3 regions of the Mesorhizobium sp. AR02 genome follow, and region 1 is predicted to be linked to each of the others. Evidence: riboswitches for the same ligand, from Rfam matches in the RefSeq annotation. Region 1 holds a riboswitch; each other region holds the start of a gene.
The links. A riboswitch is a leader RNA that binds a small molecule or an ion and turns the genes downstream of it on or off. The one in region 1 is predicted to bind glycine.
Positions count from the first base shown of each region.

Region 2: another riboswitch for glycine. It lies ahead of gcvT (glycine cleavage system aminomethyltransferase GcvT); the one in region 1 lies ahead of DBIPINDM_RS01685 (D-amino acid dehydrogenase).
Region 3: another riboswitch for glycine. It lies ahead of DBIPINDM_RS22675 (FAD-dependent oxidoreductase); the one in region 1 lies ahead of DBIPINDM_RS01685 (D-amino acid dehydrogenase).

Region 1 is NZ_CP080530.1:393,339-398,183, reverse strand. It holds gene DBIPINDM_RS01695 (ISNCY family transposase) at 36-1,412, shown strand; gene DBIPINDM_RS01690 (hypothetical protein) at 1,530-2,117, shown strand; glycine riboswitch at 2,409-2,498, shown strand; gene DBIPINDM_RS01685 (D-amino acid dehydrogenase) at 2,637-3,875, shown strand; gene DBIPINDM_RS01680 (GlcG/HbpS family heme-binding protein) at 3,913-4,344, shown strand; gene DBIPINDM_RS01675 (M24 family metallopeptidase) at 4,536-4,845, shown strand, end outside.
Region 2 is NZ_CP080531.1:6,324,545-6,329,389, reverse strand. It holds gene DBIPINDM_RS34860 (molybdopterin-binding protein) at 1-176, shown strand, start outside; gene DBIPINDM_RS34855 (hypothetical protein) at 385-813, opposite strand; gene DBIPINDM_RS34850 (hypothetical protein) at 974-1,975, opposite strand; glycine riboswitch at 2,230-2,316, shown strand; gene gcvT (glycine cleavage system aminomethyltransferase GcvT) at 2,466-3,566, shown strand; gene gcvH (glycine cleavage system protein GcvH) at 3,572-3,940, shown strand; gene gcvP (aminomethyl-transferring glycine dehydrogenase) at 3,958-4,845, shown strand, end outside.
Region 3 is NZ_CP080531.1:3,816,644-3,821,488, forward strand. It holds partial or broken gene DBIPINDM_RS22665 (D-amino acid dehydrogenase) at 1-639, opposite strand, end outside; gene DBIPINDM_RS22670 (IS66 family transposase) at 726-2,324, shown strand; partial or broken gene DBIPINDM_RS22675 (FAD-dependent oxidoreductase) at 2,342-2,557, opposite strand; glycine riboswitch at 2,604-2,700, opposite strand; gene DBIPINDM_RS22680 (S9 family peptidase) at 3,502-4,845, shown strand, end outside.

The DNA.
Region 1 (4,845 bases):
ATTCTCCCCGGCACCGATAGCGAGGGAGACTGTAGGTGGGATTGGTGTTGATGAGCGAACGCGAGCTGCAACGCATAGAGGTTCTATCGAAGATCATCGAGCGAAGGATGACAACGGTCACGGCAGCACATGTGCTCGGCTTGACCAGGCGTCAGGTCCAGAGGCTCTTGAAGACTTTCCAAATCGACGGTGCCTCCGCGCTGCGACACAAGGCGCGCGGCCGACGCTCGAACCGTCAGATTGTCGACGGCGTTCGGGACTTCACTCTATCGCTCATCCGCGAACACTATCTGGACTTCGGCCCGACGCTTGCGGCTGAGAAGCTGGCTGAGGATCATGGTGTCACCGTATCGCGTGAGACGCTGCGCAAATGGATGGCTGAGGCCGGAATCTGGCTGTCGCGCAAGCAGCGCCGGACATTCCATCAGCCGCGCTTGCGCCGCGAAGCCTATGGCGAGTTGGTGCAGATCGACGGCAGCGAGCATCGATGGTTCGAGGAGCGGGGCGGTCCATGCACCCTGCTCGTCTTCATCGATGACGCGACCGGCAAGCTTCAGCAACTGCGCTTCGTGAAGTCGGAGAGCACGTTCAGTTACTTCGAGGCCTTGGATCTTTATCTGAAGGCGCACGGCTGCCCAGTGGCGTTCTATTCCGACAAGCACACGGTATTTCGGGTGGCGAAGGCCGAGGCTCGTGCCGGCCGCGGCATGACGCAATTCGGCCGAGCCTTGTCCGAGCTCAACATCGAGATCCTGTGCGCCAATTCGAGCCAGGCCAAGGGCCGGGTAGAACGTGTCAATCGCACGCTGCAGGACCGGCTTGTGAAGGAACTGCGTCTTGCTGGCATCTCAGATATCGAAGAAGCCAACGCTTTTCTGCCGGCATTCACGACCAGCTTCAACGACAAGTTTGCGAAGATCCCCACCCGGCCGGACAATCTGCATCGTGTCTTGAACATGCCGGCCGATCGACTCCGCGACCTGCTCTGCAAACGCGAGCAGCGCTATGTCGGCCAGCAATTGTCTTTCTCCTACGAACGCAAGCAGATCATGCTGGAGAAGAACGATATCTCATGCGGCCTGGTCGGCAGATATGTCGATATTTACGAGTTCGCCGACGGTCGCCTGGATGTTCGGTGGAAGGCATGCTCCCTGCCCTACACTGTCTTCGACAAAGAGCAGCGCGTCACCCACGCCGCGGTCACCGAGAACAAGCGGCTTGGCGAGGTTCTATCCTGGATCAAGAGCCAGCAAGATGAGGCTCGGCCCGCGCCGAAGATTAAGACGAACAGCGAACAGACTGGCTATCAGAAGCGCGACAGGAAGCCGGGGCGTAGGAAGGATTTCATGAATGATCCTGCTGTCATCGCGCGTCGACAACAAGCGCTGGCAAGGCTGGATGCTGCCGAGTGAAGTCAGCTCTCAAAGCTAAAGCCGAGGAGCCCTATTGGAACGCCCCCGATCGGGCTGCGCAACCCTGACCAGCCGACGCCCGATCGGGTGCTCACGTCGGCGCCAAGAAGCGCCCTGGTGCTTATCGATGCCAGGCGAGAACTGGCCTTCAGGAACGCCTGCCGGTCAGTCATCGATTGTGCCCTACACCTCTATGCCGCCGAAACTGACCCCCAATACCTCACCCGATTGAAAGAGGACGACGAGCACAGCAGGCGTTCTCGCGCCAAACGGCATCTGGCTGTCAATGAAGGCCGACTACCCAAGGACCAGGCCAGTGTCCTCAATGGGTTCATCAAGCGAATGCACGGCCCCAAGCAGCGCTTGCAAGTTTCCGACATCGACTCGCCCGTGCCAAGACTCAGTCACGTCTACCGAGAAATATCGGCCGATGCATTGCATGTAAGCTGGACGTCGCTGCACCGTCACGTTTTTAAGGATAAGGACGGCCACGTCCACTTGACGCTGGAGCCCAAGGTGGAGAGGGACGAGCTTGAGGAGGCGGCGTCCAGCCTTGCGCTTTCATTGCTTTTCGCAATGCGCTCGCTCTTGATCATCTTGCCAGAGATCTCAGTAACGCATAATCTCCAAGGCATGTTCATGAAGTACAAGAACACATACAAACGGGGATTGCGAATGTTGCATAATATAAATTATGGAACTTGACGAATCCTATTTGAAATCAATTGCTTGTCGATGTACCGATAATATCCATTATGTTAAATCGGGGCCTATAGGCCGGCAGTGCTGCTTCCGCTCAGCTTTAGACGAACTGACCTCATCAGGTGCGATGTCAACCGCTTACCAGTGTGCCAGGACCACTCTCAGCCGATTTCTCAAATCGGGCACGATGGGCTCATATCGGTCAAAAACACCGGAAAAATGATCCGCTCATTTCAGCACAGATATCGAAATGGCGACCAAGGTATGGTCTATGATCGTATAGTTGTGGTGTTCAAAGGCTGGACGGGAGAGATCGGCAACTGCCGACGCCGACGGAGCAACCCCCCAAGGAAACTCTCAGGCAAAAGTGACCGCACTGCCGAACGATCTGGAGAGAGACGCTTCGAGCGTCCACCGAAGGGGAAAGCCGGCAAGTCCGGTTAAGCTCTCAGGTACCCGAGACAGATTTGGGGATTCGCCGCGGGCCAGTCTCGCACCCCATTGTACTGTTCGGAGTTCAGAATGCCCAAAATCATTGTAATTGGCGCCGGAATTGCCGGTGTGTCGACGGCCTATGCTTTGTTGGAGCAAGGCTACGACGTGACTGTGGTTGAGCGGCGCCGCTATGCCGCGATGGAAACGTCGTTCGCCAACGGCGGCCAGCTGTCCGCGAGCAATGCCGAAGTCTGGAATCACTGGTCGACCGTCCTCAAGGGCATCAAGTGGATGCTTCGGCGGGATGCACCGCTCCTCATGAACCCTACCCCGTCGTGGCACAAGTACAGCTGGCTGCTGGAATTCGTGTCCCATATTTCGCGATATCGCGAGAACACGATTGAAACGACCCGCCTGGCTATCGCGGCTCGCAAACACCTCTTCGAGATCGCCGACCGTGAAGGGATCGACTTTGATCACGTCCGTCGCGGGATCCTGCATGTTTATTGGGATAAAGCCGGCTTCGATCACGCGTCAAAGGTGAATGAGATGCTGAACGAGGGCGGCCTCGATCGGCGATCGGTGACGCCCAGCGAATTTGCCGGGATTGAACCTGCCTTGCATGGCAATTTTTATGGAGGGTTTTACACCCCGTCGGATTCGACCGGCGACATCCACAAATATTGCGCGGGTTTGGAGAAGGCCTGCACAAAGCGCGGCGCCCAATTCATCTATGACGCTGCGGTGATCCGGATTGAACACCGGGATCGCTTTAGCCTGGTTTGCACAACTGATGGCGCCGATCTGACGCTAGAAGCCGATGGCATTGTAGTGTGTGCGGGAACAAATAGCCGCGATATCGCTGCGATGCTCGGGGATCGCATCAATATTTATCCGGTGAAAGGCTATTCAATTACGGTGGAGTTGGAGGGGTCTGCGGCAGATTCCTCGGCGCCTTGGGTAAGCATTCTGGACGACCGCGCAAAAATCGTGACCAGCCGCCTCGGCGCAGCCCGCCTGCGCGTGGCAGGTACTACAGAGTTCAACGGCGTCAATTTCGACATCCGTGAAGATCGCATCAGACCTTTGGTCGACTGGACGCGGATGATGTTCCCGAAAGTGGTAACTGAACACGTTGTGCCGTGGGCAGGGCTGCGACCCATGATGCCGAACATGATGCCCCGGGTCGGCAAAGGCCGGGTTCCAGGTGTCTTCTATAATACGGGACACGGGCATCTAGGGTGGACGCTTTCTGCTGCAACATCGGCCATGCTGGCCACGGTTGTGGCTGCCGATCTACCGGTCGATGCTCGTATGGCGGCATAGAAGACGCCCAGTTAACAAGCTCAAGGGAAAATCCAATATGACCAAGCTGACATTGGAAGTTGCCAATTCCATCATTAGTCGGGCGTGCTCTACAGCAAGCGGGAAGGGTCTTAAGCCCTTGAGCGTTGCGGTCCTGGATGCTGGCGGCCACTTGGTCGCGTTTCAGAAGCAGGACGGGGCTTCAATGCTCCGCTTTGAAATTGCATTCGGCAAGGCTTACGGAGCTTTGGCCGTCGGTTTCGGTTCGCGCTGGCTCGACAAAGCATCAGCCGACCGACCTCACTTTGTAGCCGGCCTGACCGCTATATCAGGCGGAAAGATTGTTCCCGTCCCCGGGGGCGTCCTGGTGCGAGACGAGGCCGGTCGGTTGCTTGGTGCGGTAGGGATTACCGGAGATACATCTGACAACGATGAAGCAGTGGCCGTGGAAGCAATCGAGATAGGCGGTTTGAATGCTCAAGCGGCCTGATTCGGGCAACCAACGAAAGGCCTTGTGCCCGTCGGGCAAGTGACGAAGATCTCGCGGACGATCAGGCACATTTGAAATAGCGTCTGCGCCGCCGGCGCGATTTTGGCATCTTTCGTGCACTGAGCGCCTTTAGGATGGTGGGCAGATGCAGCCGCCAAGGTCGAGAACGTTTGGATAGACAGGGTTGTCGAATGGATCAGCAAGCCTCCTACGGATTTGCGCCGTCTGAGTTCGAAGAGCGTGTCGCCAGGGCTCAGCAGTTGATGGGTCAACATCGCCTGGATGGCTTGTTGCTCACTTCGATGGACAATATCCGGTACTTCATCGGTGTCGATTCCACGTTCTGGGAGAGCTACACCCGACCCTGGTTCGTGCTAGTGCCTGCTACCGGGGCGCCCCTTGCAATCATTCCAGAGATCGGAAGGGCTATCATCGAGAAGACATGGATCAAGGAAATCAGATCCTGGCCGTCGCCTAGGCCCGAGGATGAAGGCACATCTC
Region 2 (4,845 bases), on a different replicon from region 1:
AGCCGCTACCGGTCGAAAACGGCGCACCGCTGCGCGTCCGCGTCGAGCGCCAGCTCGGCTACAAGATGCCGAAATATCTCTACAAGATCGAATTAGTCGACGGCTTCGCCAATGTCGGCGGCGGTCGCGGCGGCTATTGGGAAGACAATGGCTACGACTGGTATGGCGGCATCTAGAGCAATTCCAGGAAAAGTGTGAACGGTTTTCCCGGGAAAAGCGCGTAGCGCTTTCCCTAGGGAATTGCGTCAAAACAAGGACTTAGAGCGGGTCGCCGTTTCGGCGAAACGGTGAACAGCTCTAGCCTCGCCACAAAATGATGATCGGCCCGTGGGAGCCACGGGCCGATCGCCAATGCCGTGCTATGTTTGAGCCCCCCGGCCCCGCTCAATAGCCGGCGTAGATCCACTGACAGTTGTTGTAGGAATCACAGCTGTAGTACCAGTAGCCGTCGCTACGCGCCGTTTCGCCGTTCGACGTCGCCATGCTGGCGACGGCATCGGCCTTCTTGGCGTCGGCGCCCATTTCCTTGGCCATCTTGGCCATCTTGCCGGTGTCCATGAGCGTCGGCTTTCCGTCCTTCACCTTGGCGCCCTGCTCGGCCACCGGACCGGCCTCGGCCAGCATCCTGGCGGCGACGAGCATCGCCTCGCCGTCCTTGTCGGCCTTGGCGATGTTGGCCAGCGCCACGGCTGTTTCGACCTTGGTGCGCGCGTCAGCCTGTTGTTGCGGCGTCATCCCGCCGGCGAAGGCCAGCGTTGTCGAGCCAAGGCCGGCGGCAAAGGCAAGAGCAAGCATCTTACGAAGCATGGTCATGTTTGTACTCCCCAGAGAGTGGACGTCCCCACCCAACACTAGAGGAGTTTCATGGCCGACGAACCCTATCGAAACAGATAGGGTGCTTTCCGGCCTGCCGTCCCTTGTATGGCAACACTACAACGTCACGGAGGAAGCGACGCTGCGGACGCTTGTTCTTTCAGGCCACCTTGTCGAGCAGTGGCCTCAGCGCCGGATGGATCTCCGGCGAGGCATGCTTGATCAGGGTCAGCAGCGCGCGCTCGTTTTCGTAGAGAGGCCTGTCCACGCCGATATGTCCGACCAGCCATTTGGCTTCGCCGGCATCGATCGTTTCGGCGCGGCGGGCCAAGGCCTCGGCCGCCCTGTTCTTGGCTTCCCACTCGGCCTCGATGTCATCCGGGGACCGGTAGGCCTCGATGATGCCGGCAAGGCCACCGGAGACCATGCGGCTGAAGAAGCCGCCGATGTCCGGATCGGCATGTTCGAGGAAGCTTTCCTGGCGCAGCGCCACATCGCGGGTCGGGGCTTCATAGCCGGCCGAGCACATGACGAAATTGGCGATCGCCTTGACGAACAGGTCGTTCCAGGACGGATCGTTCTTGGCCTGCGCGGTCTGTTCATTGATCTTGAACAGCACCTCGGCCTCGCCGCGGGTGATGGCGATGTTGCCGTCGCCGCCATGGGCGTGGAGGATGCGACGCAGCAGCTCAACTTCCGCCTTGGCGATCAGCCCGGGCACCAGCGCGCCGCCCAGCATCAGCGGCCCCTTGCCGTCGATGACGGCATGAGCGACCTGCTCCAGCGCATAGACGCAAAGCTTGCCCGGCGACGATCGTGCTTCTTCCAGCACGTGGACCAGCAATTCGAGTTCGGTTCGGCTGTCGACCATGCCGTCGCGCGAGATGATGCGGACCAGCCAGTCGGCGTTGTCCTGCGAGATATAGCCCGACGGCTTTTCCTGATGGACGATGTAGTCGGTCACCGCCTCGACGAAGAACGGCGCCCACTCCGCGCATTTGTCCCGCGCCGTCTGGTCGAGCGCGAACAGCGCCTCGGCCTCGCCTCGGGTCACCACGCCGTCGGCGAACACGTCGCGGCGCAGCATCACCACATCTTCCGGGGCAATGCGATTCTTCGAGGTCAGCCCCGCCACCGGCGCGCTCATGATTAATTCGCCCATTGTCGTCCCCGTCCGCCCCAAAGCGTTACATCGGCCCGCTATATCAGGAGTGTCTTGAAAAACCGGCAAACGGCGTGGTTAGCGAAGACTTGTCGGCCAATGCATGTCGCCCAAAAGTGTGCAGCGGTTTTGGGAGAACGGCATGCATCAAAACAAAGGTCTAAAGCGCGACGCGCTTTAGATGTCGCTGGGAGGTGACAAGGTGTCGCCGACGGGCTATGGATGGCGCGTCGAGGACTTGAGGTTTTGAGTCCTACCTGTTTGCGGGAGAGAGCAGCGAGAGCTGCCGCCGAAGGGGAAATCGCCCGAAATCTCTCAGGCAAAAGAACCGTAGACGGGAAAGACACTCTGGAAAGTCGGGGCTTGCCCCCGCGCCGAAGGTGTAAGCGCCGCTGACAGAGTTCCGGCTGCGCGAGTCTCTCAGGCTTCAGACAGAGGGGCACGGACTGGTCGCCATTCGCGGCCGATTGCGTGCGACTCTGGAGACGACATGACGGGCGACGACTCAAAACACCTTCCCCTCGAAGATATCCACACAGCCGCCGGTGCGCGCTTCGGCGCCTTTGCCGGCTGGTCGATGCCGCTGACCTATCCGGCCGGCGTCATGAAGGAACATCTGCATACCCGCGAACATGCCGGCCTGTTCGACATCTCGCACATGAAACTGTTCGAGGTCAGCGGACCAGGCGCGATTCCCTTGCTCAACCGCGCCTGCCCGCTGGATGCCGGCGCGCTCGAAATCTCGCAGTCGAAACTGTCCTTTTTCCTCAATGAAGCCGGCGGCATCTTGGACGACCTGATCGTCACCCGCCTCGGCGATACCAGGTTCATGGTGGTCGCCAATGCCGGCAACGCCGTCGCCGACGAAAAGCATTTGCGCGCGCTGGCCGCCGATTTCGATGTGAAGGTTGAGCCGCTCGACCGCGTCTTCCTGGCCATCCAGGGACCCGAAGCCTGGGCAGCTCTCTCCCGCGCGGGCATCGAGACCGGCTCGCTGCTGTTCATGCACGGGGTCGAGCCACGGAAAAACTGGTTCATGAGCCGGTCGGGCTATACCGGCGAGGACGGTTTCGAGATCGGCCTGCCGGAGGCCGCCGCGCGGGATTTGGTCACAAAGCTACTCGAGGATGAGCGCGTGCTGTGGATCGGCCTTGCCGCGCGCGACAGCTTGCGGCTGGAGGCAGGGCTTTGCCTGCATGGCCAGGACATCACGCCGGAGACGGACCCGGCCGCCGCCGCGCTGATGTGGGCAATCCCCAAGGAAATCCGCGCTTCCGGCGCCTTCATCGGCGCCGATGCCTTGCGCGCCGCCGTCGAACGCGGCCCGGCGCAAAAGCGCGTCGGGCTGAAGCCGGAAGGCCGCCAGCCGGTGCGCGCCGGTGCTGCTTTGTTCGATGCCGACGGCAATCCCGCCGGCCATGTCACATCGGGCGGCTTTGGCCCCTCGGCCGGTCATCCGGTTGCCATGGGCTATGTCGCAACAGCGCTGGCAAAGCCCGGCACAAGGGTTTTCGCCGATGTGCGCGGTACAAAAATCCCCGTCGATATCAGTTCCCTGCCCTTCACCCCTCATCGCTACCGCAAAGGATGAATTCCATGGCAACGACCTATTTCACCTCAGATCACGAATGGCTCCGCGTCGAAGGCGGCATCGCCACGGTCGGCATCACCGACTACGCGCAGGAGCAGCTCGGCGATCTCGTCTTCGTGGAACTGCCGGAAACGGGAAAGAAGCTGGCCAAGGGCGATACCGCCGTCGTGGTCGAATCCGTCAAGGCGGCCTCGGATGTGTATGCGCCGGTCGATGGCGAGATCACCGAGGCCAACGGCACGCTGTCATCCGACCCATCGCTGGTCAACTCGGCGGCAACCGGCGCCGGCTGGCTGTGGAAGATGAAGCTTGCCGACGAAAGCCAGCTCGCCGGCCTCATGGATGAGGCCGCCTACAAAGCCCATATCGCCTGATAACAGGACTTAAAACGATGAGCACAGCACTTACCCCCTTCTCGGCCCGCCATATCGGTCCTGGCGTCAACGATGTCAGAGCCATGCTTGCCGTGATCGGCGTCCCCTCGGTCGAGACGCTGATCAGCCAGGCCGTGCCGAGATCGATCCGCCTCGACACGCCGCTGACTCTGCCCGCGCCGGCCAGCGAAGCCGAAGCACTGGCCGAATTGTCGGCGACCATGGCGAAGAACACGGTGCTGAAGAGCTTCATCGGCGCCGGCTATCACGGCGTCCACGTGCCGCCGGTCATCCAGCGCAATCTGTTCGAGAATCCGGCCTGGTACACCGCCTATACGCCCTATCAGGCCGAGATCAGCCAAGGCCGGCTCGAAATGCTGTTCAATTTCCAGACCTTGGTCACCGAACTGACCGGCCTGCCGGTGGCATCGGCCTCGCTGCTCGATGAAGCAACCGCTGTCGCCGAAGCGGTCGGCATTACGCTTCGCCACCACCGCGACAAGCGCACCAAGGTGGCGTTCGCCGGCGCGCCGCACCCGCAGACGCTGGATGTGGTGCGCACCCGCGCCGAACCGCTCGGCATCGAGATCGACGGCGAAACGATCGATGACAACACCGCCGCTTTGCTCGTCTCCTGGCCTGACACTTTTGGCGTCTATGGCGACCACAAGGCAGCGATCGACAAGGCACGCGCCGCAGGCGCGCTGGTCGTCTTCATCGCCGATCCGCTTGGCCTGACGCTGACCGATGCGCCGGCGAAACTCGGCGCCGACATTGCCGTCGGACCGATGCAGCGCTTTGGCGTTCCGATGGGCTTTGGCGGCCCCCATGCTGCCTATTGCGCCGTCGCCGACAGGCTGACCCGGCTGATGCCCGGCCGCCTGGTCGGCCAGTCCACAGACAGC
Region 3 (4,845 bases), on a different replicon from region 1:
GGAATACCCTTTCACCGGATAAATATTGATGCGATCCCCGAACATCGCAGCGATATCGCGACTGTTTGTTCCCGCACACACTACAATCCCGTCGGCTTCTAGCGTCTGATCGGTGCCACCAGTTGTGCAAATGAGGTTAAAGCGATCTCCACGTTCAACCCGGGTCACCTCAGCGTCATAGATGAAATGGGCACCTAGCTTTATGCAGGCCTTTTCCAAACCCGCGCAATATTTGTGGATGTCGCCGGTAGAATCCGACGGGGTGTAAAATCCTCCATAAAAATTACCATGCAGTGCAGGTTCAATCCCGGCAAGTTCGCTGGGCGTCACCGGACGCCGGTCGAGGCCACCCTCATTCAGCATCCCGTTCACCTTTAACGCGTGGTCGAAGCCAGCTTTGTCCCAGCAAACATGCAGGATACCGCGATGGACGTGATCAAAGTCGATGCCTTCGCGGTCAGCGATCTCGAAGAGGTGCTTACGGGCCGCGATAGCCAGGCGGGTCGTTTCAATCGTGTTCTCGCGATATCGCGAAATATTGGACACGAATTCAAGCAGCCAGCTGTACTTGTGCCACGACGGAGTAGGATTCATGAGGAGCGGGGCATCCCGCCGAAGCATCCACTGTAACCGGGGCAGATTACCGGGCGGTGGGGGTTTGCAGGCGCGTGCGTTCGTGATTCACCCTTTGCGTGATGTTACCACCGACTGATTCGCTTGAAGGCTTGTCGCTCGCGGAACTCCGCGGGCTGGTTTCTGCGCTGATCGGCGAAGTGCGCGGTCTTCAAGGCCGGGTCGAGAGCCTTGAGATCGAGAACCAGGCGCTACGCGCCGAGAACCAGACCCTAAAGGATGAGATCGCCCGGCTGAAGGACCTGCCGCCGCGTCCCCCGGTCAAGCCGACCAAGCCATCGGGCATGGAGAAGGCGACGCAGCCGACATCTGGCAAGGGCAAGCGCCGCCGGCGCGGCGCCAAGCGCGACGGCGGTCGCGTGAGCCGCGAGGTGACGGTTGCGGTGAGCGCTCCTGCGGGCTCTCGCTTCAAGGGGTATGAGACGATCCTGGTGCGCGATCTGGCGTTGTCGGCCGAGGTGGTGCGCTATCGCCGCGAGCGCTGGGTGACACCGACCGGCGAAACGATGGTGGCGCCCTTGCCGGCGGGGATCATCGGCGGCTGGGGCGCGAACCTGCGCCGCTTCATTCTGGCCTGTCACATTCAAGGCCAGGTGACGACGGAGCGGTTGACGGCGTTGTTGACCGGGATCGGGGTCGACATTTCGAAGCGCCAGGTGGTGCGGCTGATTTCGGAGGGCCTGGAGGCCTTCGCGGCGGAGGACCGTGACGTGCTGCGCGCCGGGCTGGCTACGGCGCCCTGGATCACCGTCGATGATACGTCGGCGCGCCACGCCCACCAGGACGGCTACACCACCCAGATCGGCGACCGCCGCTTCACCGCGTTCCGCACCGGGCGATCGAAGTCACGGGAGGCGTTCCTGGCGACGCTGCGTGCCGGGCACAGCGATTACTTCATCAATGAAGAGGCCCTGGCCTATATGCGCGGCCGCAACCTCGCCGGTCCGGTGATCGCGCGGCTGGCGGCTGCGCCGCACAAGGCATTTGCCGACAGCGCCGCATGGCAGGCGCATCTGGCCGCACTCGGCCTCGACCAGCTCGCGGTTGAGCCCAACCCAGTCAGGATCGCCACCGAAGGGGCGATGTGGGGAGCGATCCGCCACCACGGCTTTCTTGGCGATACCGTGGTCGTGTCCGATGATGCCGGCCAGTTCCGCATCGGCGACCATGCTCTGTGCTGGGTCCACGCCGAGCGGCTCGTCCATAAATTGATACCCGTGACCCCGGATCAACGTCAGGCCGTCGACATCATGCGCCAGTTGATCTGGTGGTTCTATCGCGACCTCCAGAGCTACCAGCGTGCTCCTTGTCCGCGCCGCGCGGCGGCCCTGCGCGCCCGCTTCGAGCGCCTGTTCAAACGACGAACCGGCTACGTCATGCTCGACCGGCTTCTTGCCAGGCTGCATCGCCGCAAGCATGAACTCCTGCGCGTTCTCGATCGTCCCGAGATCCCGCTCCACACCAATGGCTCGGAAAACGACATCCGCACCTTCGTCACCAAGCGCAAGATCTCCGGCGGAACCGTCAGCGAGGCAGGCAAGAACGCCCGCGACGTCCTGCTCGGCCTGATGAAGACCTGCATCAAGCTCGACGTCTCATTCTTCCGCTATCTCGGCGACCGCCTCGGCATACCAACACAAGAGTCGATTCCGCCGCTCCCGGATCTCGTTAGGCAAGCCGCTCAAGCCTGACTGCCCGGTAATCTGCCCCGGTTACGCATCCACTTGATTCCCTTAAGCACGGTCGACCAATGATTCCAGACTTCGGCATTGCTTGCGGACAACTGGCCACCGTTGGCAAACGAGGTTTCCATCGCGGTGTAACGACGCCGCTCGACCACGGTCACGTCGTAGCCTTGCTCCAACAGCGCATAAGCCGTCGACACGCCGGCAATTCCGGCGCCAATTACAATGATTTTAGGCATGTCAAACTCCGAACAGTGCAATGGGTGCGAGGTTGGCCCGCGGCGAATCCCCAAATCTGTCTCGGGTACCTGAGAGCTTAACCGGACCTGCCGGCTTTCCCCTTCGGTGGACGCTCGTGGCGTCTCTCTCCAGATCGTTCGGCGGTGCGGTCACTTTTGCCTGAGAGTTTCCTTGGGGGGTTGCTCCGTCGGCGTCGGCAGTTGCCGATCTCTCCTGTCCAGCCTTTGAACGGCGCACCTATACGCCGATAGGTCACGCCATTGATCGCCATTTTCTCTGCGGGGCTGAAATGTACGGACCAATCTTTCGGGCTTTCTGGCGATATGAGCTCAAGCGTGCCCAAGGGGCGCGGCCGATTAGCTCAGCCATAGGCTTTCGCCCTCACAGATCCGGGCGGGCGGGTTCTCCGCATCAAATGTAGCCGGCCACATTTTGCAGAGCGTTCTTAGCTTGGCGTCGCACAAAAAGGCGAGTGGCGAAAGCGGAGCGGTTCCTTTCAGAGCGTATCCCCGTATGGCCTAACGGGCCCGAGGCTGCGATTTTGGCCAATTTTGCGGAATTATCAGAGAACTTCACGGCATCCTTCGGTAGCCCCAAGTGCATCTCGCATCCCAAACCACATCGGTTTGTGTGATCCACATTTCATCAGTCACCGTAGTTTGGCGCAAAGCCTTCGCTCTCACATGTCATCCTTTCGAGGTCGTGGAGCAATAATTCTAACCCGCGATTGAAGTTTCAAGATGCGACAAGACCGGGGAAATCGACGCGCTAACCTTCGCCGCGAAGAACGGACGCGTGCCCCGTTCGGAATGGTGTCTTCCCATGTTCAACAAGCGAGTTACTCGTGCCGGCCGAGAGGTCAGCCGAGATGAACGAAGGCTTTCGCATACACCCGTCTATGAAGGTCGCCAGATCTGCATAAGAAGAACAAAGAGGAGCAATGATGAACAAAGACGAGCCAATGATGGGTCTCGTGTCCGTGCCGGCCGGCCACGTGCTGGGAGCCGAACGCATGCCGCCGCCGCTTCCCCGCGTCGAACCACGAATCCGGATCCTCCATGACGACGTCACAATAGACCAATACGGCTGGCTTCGCGATCGGACAAATCCGGATGTCCGCGCGTATCTGGAAGCAGAGAACAGCTACGCGGACCAAGTGACAGCTCACTTGACAGACCTCAAGGCGGAGCTCGTCGCCGAGATTGAAGGCCGTCGGCCTTGCGAGGGCGCCCCACCAGCGTTCCAGGTTGGCCCTTTCGAGTACTTCCAAAGACCCGAGCCGGGCCTTCTACATTCGCGATGGTGGCGGCGGCCGCTAGGCGCAGATTCGGCCGAGCTCGTTGTGGATCCGAACGCGCTCGAAGGGGCCGAGGTCTTTTACCGGCTCGGTGTCTTCGAGCCGAGTGACGACGGGCGTTACGTGGCCTTCAGCTTCGATGTCATCGGTGCCGAGAACTACGAGCTTAGGGTGCGGGACATGGAGACCGGCCGTGACGTCTGGCAGGGCTCGAGGCAGGCTGTGACGGCAGCTTGGGCCGCAGATGGTTATACCCTGTTTTTCACGCGGGAGCGGCCGGACTTGCGGCGACAATGCCATGAGCTTATCCGCCTGGACGTTGCAGCGGGGAGTTCTGAGGTCGTGTTCGAGGAGGCGGACGAGCGACTGAACGTGGGGATAAGGCGCTCCGATAGCGGCGCCTGGCTGTTCCTGGATGTAAAGGGCGTTCGTCGGGGGCCAGTGGAAGTGTGGTGCCTTCCCGCCGACAAGCTGGGCGTTGGGTGGCGCCGTTTAGTGACGCGGGAACTGGGTCACCAGGTGTTTGCCGAGCACTGGCAGGACAAGTTCCTGTTCCACGTTGATGACACCGGACCGTATTGGCGGCTCGTGCGTACGCCGATTGACGACCCGTCACCCTCGGGTTGGGAAGAGGTGGTGCCGCATCGGGACGGTGTGATGCTCGAGGAGGTGCACGTACTCGAACACCAGCTGGTACTCCTGGAGCGAGTCGGCCTCCGTCCCCGTCTGGTCTCGCGCGACGAAAGTGGTCGGATTGGAGCCACGATCGTTCCTGATGAGCCGAGCTGTAGCTTAACGGTCGGCTTGTCGGCGGGGGGGCACTATTCGGTCGCAAGGCATCCGTTCCGAGGCTCGAGGCTGATGTATAGAATCAGTTCGTTCGTGACGCCGGACTTGATCATTGAGCATAATCTCACCGAGGGCACATCAGCAGTCCGCTACCAAGCCAGCATTCCGGGGTTTGACGCGGCTCAATATGTGGCGACGGTT